Regions from separate parts of the Planococcus donghaensis genome, predicted to be linked through region 3. Evidence: predicted binding sites of a transcription regulator. Region 3 holds the regulator's gene; each other region holds the start of a gene.
The links. The regulator Rex, encoded in region 3, represses fermentation and respiration genes when NADH is low (regulators of the CRP and FNR family bind a similar motif). The targets are predictions, from matches to a motif close to TTGTGAAATATTTCACAA.

Region 1 (2,271 bases), 1.2 Mb from region 3:
TCCCGTAAAGACGAAGACCGAGTGTCAACGTATTTGCGAATTCTTCAATGACTTTTAGTGGGAATAAAAATGGCATTGGCTTAATGTAGCCTCCGGCATATCCTTTTAACCCTTTCAACTTGATGCCATAATAATGACTCAAGATGAGTACCGTAGCGGCTAATGTCATTGTTACTGTTGGATCAGCTGTTGGTGATTTCCACCAAAGATCTCCGTCGACAACTATTGCAAATGGAAGACCTAACATGTTCGCAACAAAAATGAACATGATTAAGGTGATTCCAAGAACATGGAATCGGCCACCATCTTTCCAATCCATATTGCTGTTAATAATCCCTTTCACGAAATCCATGATCCATTCCATGAAGTTTTGCATGCCCGTTGGTTTGAGCTGCAAATTCCGCGTAGCGACAAAAGCAATAAGGAAGACGATAAGAGCGGCTACAAGTAGCATCATAACGTTCGATAGGTTGAACCAGATCCCGAACACCTCGAGCATAGGAGCGCCATGTTCCACGATAGTTTCACCTCTCTTTCCACATTGTTAATGGTGTTTCACGTGATAAACAATCCGCTCTGTTAACAACAGAGCATAAGGGACCATCAACCCTATTACCGTACTGACCAAGTGAATATGCTCTGCGAACAAAATAGCAATCGCCACAGCAGCAACACCTGATGCAAACCGTAATGCCGTTCCAAGCGAACGAACTTTCGAGCCTTCAGCCACCGCACGGTCAAATTTCTCCATCCGCCGAACAAGAATCCACATGTTATAAATGCCGAACAAAGTTCCGATTATGAGACCCGCGAACACTTCTTGATAAGAGGTAAACCCCCAACCAATAACGTAGAACGCTAAAATGAAAATAATCATCTTTTTTAGTCTTGTATATATCTCCCTTAGTCCATCCATTTTCTACTTGTCTCCTGATTCGAATTTGCGGACGGTCTGAAGCATTGCCCAAACACCGGCAGTGATGCCTATGAATAGGCAGATGATCATGAAAAATGGTGCGGTTCCTACCTTTTCATCAAGCCACATACCCGTGAACACCCCGATGAGTACGGACCCAACAAGTTGTGACAGAATGGCGCTGTAAATCGCCATCGCTTGTAAGGGCTTTTTTGTTGGGCGCATGACAACCCCCTCGAACCTCGTTGATTTGACATTATACCCTCAAAAAGAGCAGTCGCATCAGGCTTCCACCTACATAATCTATGTAAGAAAACCATCTCATGCATACCCTTTGTAAGCATACATTAGGGGTAAAATCATGTCAATTAGTAGAAGTGAAAAACTTCACAAGCGATTTTCCTCTGACATATTGTGGACAAATTTCAACAAGAAAAGTAGGCTCGGCCACTTTAGCTCTGACGGACTTAAGACAGAATGGCATCGTGGCGCTTTTTGTCACAAAGCCAGGCTGACTTAAGACCCCTAAGAGCTGACCGGTGCAACTAGCCAACAAAAAAAGTGAAGTCGGCCGATTTACTTACAGTTTTGAAAAATACGTATGCAACGCTTCTACGATTCGCGCAGATGCTTTTCCATCTCCATAAGGATTAGATGCGTGAGACATTGCTTTATACGCAGCTTCGTCCGTTAACAATTCTTTCGCCAATCCATAGATCGTTTCTTCATCAGTACCAGCTAGCTTCAACGTTCCTGCACTAATGCCTTCAGGCCGTTCAGTCGTATCACGCAACACCAAAACTGGTTTACCAAGCGATGGCGCTTCTTCTTGAATCCCACCAGAATCGGTCAAAATAAAGAATGAGCGAGCTGCAAAGTTGTGGAAATCCAAAACTTCGAGTGGTTCGATCAAGTGAATGCGTGAATCGCGACCTAATACTTCGTCTGCTACTTCACGAACAGCCGGGTTCATATGTACTGGATACACCACTTGAATATCGTCATGCTCTTCAATCAAGCGCTTAATCGCACGAAACATATTGCGCATCGGCTGACCTAGATTTTCACGTCGATGTGCGGTTAGCAAAATCATCCGATCGCTCCCGATTTTCTCTAAAATTGGGTGCGAATACGTTTCACGTACTGTCGTTTGAAGAGCATCGATTGCTGTATTGCCCGTAACATAAATTGTTTCTGGTTTTTTGTTCTCATCAAGCAAGTTTTGAGCTGATTTTTCAGTTGGTGAAAAATGAATGTCTGCCATGACTCCCGTCAATTGACGGTTCATCTCCTCAGGAAACGGCGAGTATTTGTTATGCGTACGTAAACCCGCTTCTACGTGACCGACCGCTACT
Region 2 (2,271 bases), 360 kb from region 3:
TCCAATGGGAACAACCAATGATTTTGCCCGTGCGGTTCATATACCACGAGACATTACAAAAGCTGTAGATATTATTTTGAAAGGAGATTCCATTCCTGTAGATATCGGTTTGATGAATGACGATCGGTATTTTATCAATATTGCAGGAGGCGGGAGACTCACAGAGTTAACATATGAAGTACCGAGTAAACTAAAAACAGTTCTTGGTCAAATGGCTTATTACTTAAAAGGGATTGAGATGTTGCCGTCAATCCGGTCTTCGCGTGTACGCATAGAGTACGATGATCAAGTTTTTGATGATAGTGCGATGATGTTTTTAATCGGCTTGACAAACTCAGTTGGCGGGTTTGAAAAACTAGCGCCAGACGCCAGCATTAACGATGGGAAGTTTACATTGTTGATTTTAAAAGAGCTGAATATGGCCGAATTTATTCGTGTTGCATCTTTAGCGTTACGTGGTGAGCATTTGTCAGACCCTCATGTGATTTATGCTAAGGCAAGTACGATTAAAGTGACAACTGAAGAGCGGGTGCTATTGAATTTAGACGGAGAGTACGGGGGCGTGCTACCGGCTACATTCAAAAACTTAGCGAGTCATATTGAAATGTATGTTCCAATTGATTCGTTAAATGAAAAAGATCGGAAATAAAAAAGTTGGAAACCGAAAAAATTTGGTTTCCAACTTTTTTGTTTGGTTAAAGTAACTCGATAGCTTTATCTTGTTCTGCAGCAAGTCGGGGTAAATCATTAAGTGACTCCCAGCGGAACAGTAATGTCATTCCATTGTCGCGGCCATGACTTTTGATGACATGTTCAAATTGTTCAACGGGTTCACCCGTGTATTCAAATTGAAAGATATTCCGTTCATACGCTTTATCCTGATGTTCAGGATAGTATGTGTACTTATGAATTTTGCCGACAAAGTCAAGTACATCACGTGGTAATCCTGTTTCTTCTTTTACTTCTCTATATAACGCATCGATTAACAGTTCCCCGTCTTCAATGGTTCCACCTGGTACTTGTAGGCCAACTTCTGGTTCTCCTTTGTATTCGAATACAAGCAACTCGCGATTTTCTTCATCGCCTCTTGTGATATAAGCAAATACTTTCCGTTTCGTTCTCATGATGCATCACCCTTTTTCCTTTAATGTATATATACAGAATACTAAAAATTGAGAAAAATTTCAATTCTTTTCGTTTTCTGTTTGTCACAGCTCGTTCAAAGTTTGCTCTGAAAGTAAGGCTTGGGAAGCGTTTTGAAAAGTCGGTTTGATGTACAATAGGACTATAGAAACTATGAATCTAGTATTTATAAAAGGAGACGAGTAGAGTGGAATTTCAAGATCCAGCTTTTCTGAGTCGTATTCTAACGCTTTTAACTTTATCGTTCCATATCCTTTACGCAACGATAGGCGTAGGGGTCCCGCTGATGATCATGATTGCTCAATGGGTAGGGATTAAGAAACAAGATGAACATTATATTTTGATGGCCCGTCGCTGGGCAAGAGGATTTGTTATTACGGTCGCAGTAGGAGTTGTAACCGGAACCGCGATTGGTTTGCAGTTATCGCTGTTATGGCCGAATTTCATGCAATTGGCAGGGAACGTTATTGCATTGCCGTTGTTTATGGAAGTTTTTGCATTTTTCTTTGAAGCAATTTTTCTGGGTATTTATCTATACACATGGGACCGTTTTGAAGATCAGCGCAAGCATTTCTTATTCCTTATTCCGGTCGCACTTGGTGCAGCAGCATCATCGGTATTTATCACCATCGTCAATGCTTTTATGAACCAACCACAAGGGTTTGAAATACTAAATGGTGAAATGGTTAATATCAGTCCTTTACTGGCGATGTTTAGTCCAGCTGTCCCTACAAAAGTAGCGCATGTAATGTCCACGGCGTTTATGACTAGTGCTTTTGTGTTGGCGTCTATTGCAGCAGTTCGACTATTGCGAGGCTCAACCCATATTTATCATAAAAAAGCATTGTTCTTAACGATGAAATTAGGACTTGTATTCGCTATTGCAACTGCCTTAATTGGTGACTTTTCTGGTAAGTATTTGGCTGAATATCAGCCGGAAAAGTTGGCAGCTGCAGAATGGCATTTTGAAACAGAAGAAGAGGCAGGTTTAATTCTTTTTGGGATTCTAGATGGTGAAGAAGCTAAATACGCAATCAAGATTCCTTATGCGTTAAGTATTCTTGCCCACAGCAATCCATTTACAGAAGTGATAGGGCTTAATGAATTTCCAGAAGACGAAAGGCCACC
Region 3 (2,271 bases):
AAAACAAAAGTACAGAAAACGGAATGTAACTGAGTGTCGCTCTCCGTTCTGTATCAAGAAGTCCCGGGCTAATAAACGCCCAGAATTGGTACATAATTAGTGGTGACGTGATAATTAGCGCTAAAATCATTGTTACTTGCATAAAAATCTTCAGTGGATCCGTAATTTTGAACGCATTCAAGGTAAGATTTTTTGCTTCTTCGGTATACTGCAAATACTGAATTAGCGGCTGTGCAAGGAAAAAGCTCACAATAATCGCTAATACAAAGAAAACGACTAGAATGGTCAGTCGTTTTCGGAGTTCTCCTATATGTTCAATTAATGTCATCTCATTTTCTGGCATTAGACAAACATCCTATCGTATTTCCTTTTGCTAGTCTTTCTTTTTCAAATCTACTTTGTCATCGTCATCGTCTACAAGTCCTTTTGTAGCGTTCTTAAACTCACGCAAAGACGAACCAAATGCTTTTCCAAGTTCCGGCAATTTTTTCGGACCGAAAACAAGTAAAGCTACAACACCGATAATAATGATACTCATTGGACCTGGCATACGTTGCACCTCCTGTATTATGGCTCTATTTTACATCATTCGAGCAGGTTTGGCTATTTCGAAAGGCTGGGGAAATGTGAAGGTTTTAAGTCAGTGCTGCTTGATTTGGTAGATCAATGTTTGCAACTCTACTGACAAATCAATGGTCTGAACACGAATATGATCAGGCACTGAAATTCGAACTGGTGTGAAATTCAAGATTCCTTTTATATCGGTTTTCGCTAAACGGTCTGTTACTTCTTGAGCTGACCGAGAAGGGACCGTTAAAATAACTAGCTCCACACCATATTCTTTAATCTTTTCCTCAATCATATCGGGATGGTACGTATCAATCTCGCTGATTTTCTCGCCTTCTAACGGACTATTCGAATCAAATGCCACAATGATTTTCGTATTGTGGTTGCGGTGGAAATTATACTTTAAGAATGCACTGCCAAGTCCACCAACGCCGATCAATGCAACATTGGTCGCTTCGTCTTGATCTAATGTTTTACGGAAAAACAACAGTAATTCTTGAACGTCGTAGCCATACCCTTTTTTGCCAAGTGCGCCTAAATGAGAAAAATCACGGCGAATCGTGGCAGAGTCAATTTTCATCGCTTCACTTAATTCTTGCGAGGAAATCCGTTTTTGTCCGGCGTTCGCGAAATTTTGAAGAAAACGATAATATAGCGGCAGCCTTTTTGTTGTGGCTTGCGGAATTTTAGATGTCTCGTGTAACATACGCTTTCGCATCCTCCTGAGGTGTTGTCAAATCGCTTTCATCTTACAGTAGGAGCCATGATATGTAAAGACTTGTGCAATTGCGAACAACCGCCCTATCAGCTACACTTAAAGAGAATAGAGGTGACCTACATGATTGTTTTACAAGTAAACCAAGTCCATAAATCCTTTGGCGCAGAAGAGATTCTCTCAGGCGTCAAATTAGAAGTGCAACACCGCGATCGCGTAGCATTAGTAGGCCGCAACGGCGCTGGAAAATCAACCTTATTAAAAATCATTGCTGGAGAAATGTCTTATGATAGCGGCGACATCAGCATGCCGAAAGATTTGTCGATCGGCTATTTAGAGCAGCAAACCAATTTAGAATCAGATGCGACAGTGTGGGATGAAATGATGACAATTTTTCATCATTTCCGTGAACAAGAAGCGAAACTTCGCCACTTAGAAGCGCAAATGGCGAATCCCGATGTCTACAACAATCCCGAAGAAAATGACAAAGTAATGAAAGAATACGACTTGCTGCAACATGACTTTAAAGACGCTGGCGGGTATCAATATGAATCGGATACACGCGCCATTCTTCACGGCATGAAATTTTATCCCGATGATTACGATAAAAAAGTGACATCTTTATCGGGTGGCCAAAAAACGCGTCTTATGTTGGCTAAGCATTTACTTAGCAAACCCGAGCTATTAATTCTCGATGAGCCGACCAACCATTTGGACATTGAGACACTCAGCTGGTTGGAAAATTATTTGAAAAATTATCCGGGTGCTTTGCTTATTGTTTCACATGACCGTTATTTCCTCGATCAAGTGGTAACGCTTGTCTATGAAGTGTCTCGTCATCGCGTAAAAAAATACACCGGGAACTACAGTCGATACTTAAACGAAAAAGCTAAACAATACGAGCTTGACCAAAAGCAGTTTGAAAAGCAGCAAGGAGAAAAAGCCAAGCTTGAAGATTACGTCCAGCGCAACCTAGCACGAGCTTCCAC

Region 1: a site for Rex is predicted at 1,292-1,309, ahead of BCM40_RS13010 (AtpZ/AtpI family protein). Genes of this name have one in related genera too.
Region 2: a site for Rex is predicted at 1,173-1,190, ahead of BCM40_RS04380 (cytochrome ubiquinol oxidase subunit I). Genes of this name have one in related genera too.

Annotation. Positions count from the first base shown of each region.
Region 1 covers NZ_CP016543.2:2,643,093-2,645,363, forward strand. Annotated here, with positions in the region: gene atpB (F0F1 ATP synthase subunit A) at 1-517, opposite strand, end outside; gene BCM40_RS13005 (ATP synthase subunit I) at 545-916, opposite strand; gene BCM40_RS13010 (AtpZ/AtpI family protein) at 920-1,141, opposite strand; gene wecB (non-hydrolyzing UDP-N-acetylglucosamine 2-epimerase) at 1,497-2,271, opposite strand, start outside.
Region 2 covers NZ_CP016543.2:894,584-896,854, forward strand. Annotated here, with positions in the region: gene BCM40_RS04370 (diacylglycerol kinase) at 1-649, shown strand, start outside; gene BCM40_RS04375 (NUDIX hydrolase) at 696-1,124, opposite strand; gene BCM40_RS04380 (cytochrome ubiquinol oxidase subunit I) at 1,331-2,271, shown strand, end outside.
Region 3 covers NZ_CP016543.2:535,350-537,620, reverse strand. Annotated here, with positions in the region: gene tatC (twin-arginine translocase subunit TatC) at 1-343, opposite strand, end outside; gene BCM40_RS02835 (twin-arginine translocase TatA/TatE family subunit) at 374-550, opposite strand; gene BCM40_RS02830 (redox-sensing transcriptional repressor Rex) at 641-1,273, opposite strand; gene BCM40_RS02825 (ABC-F family ATP-binding cassette domain-containing protein) at 1,406-2,271, shown strand, end outside.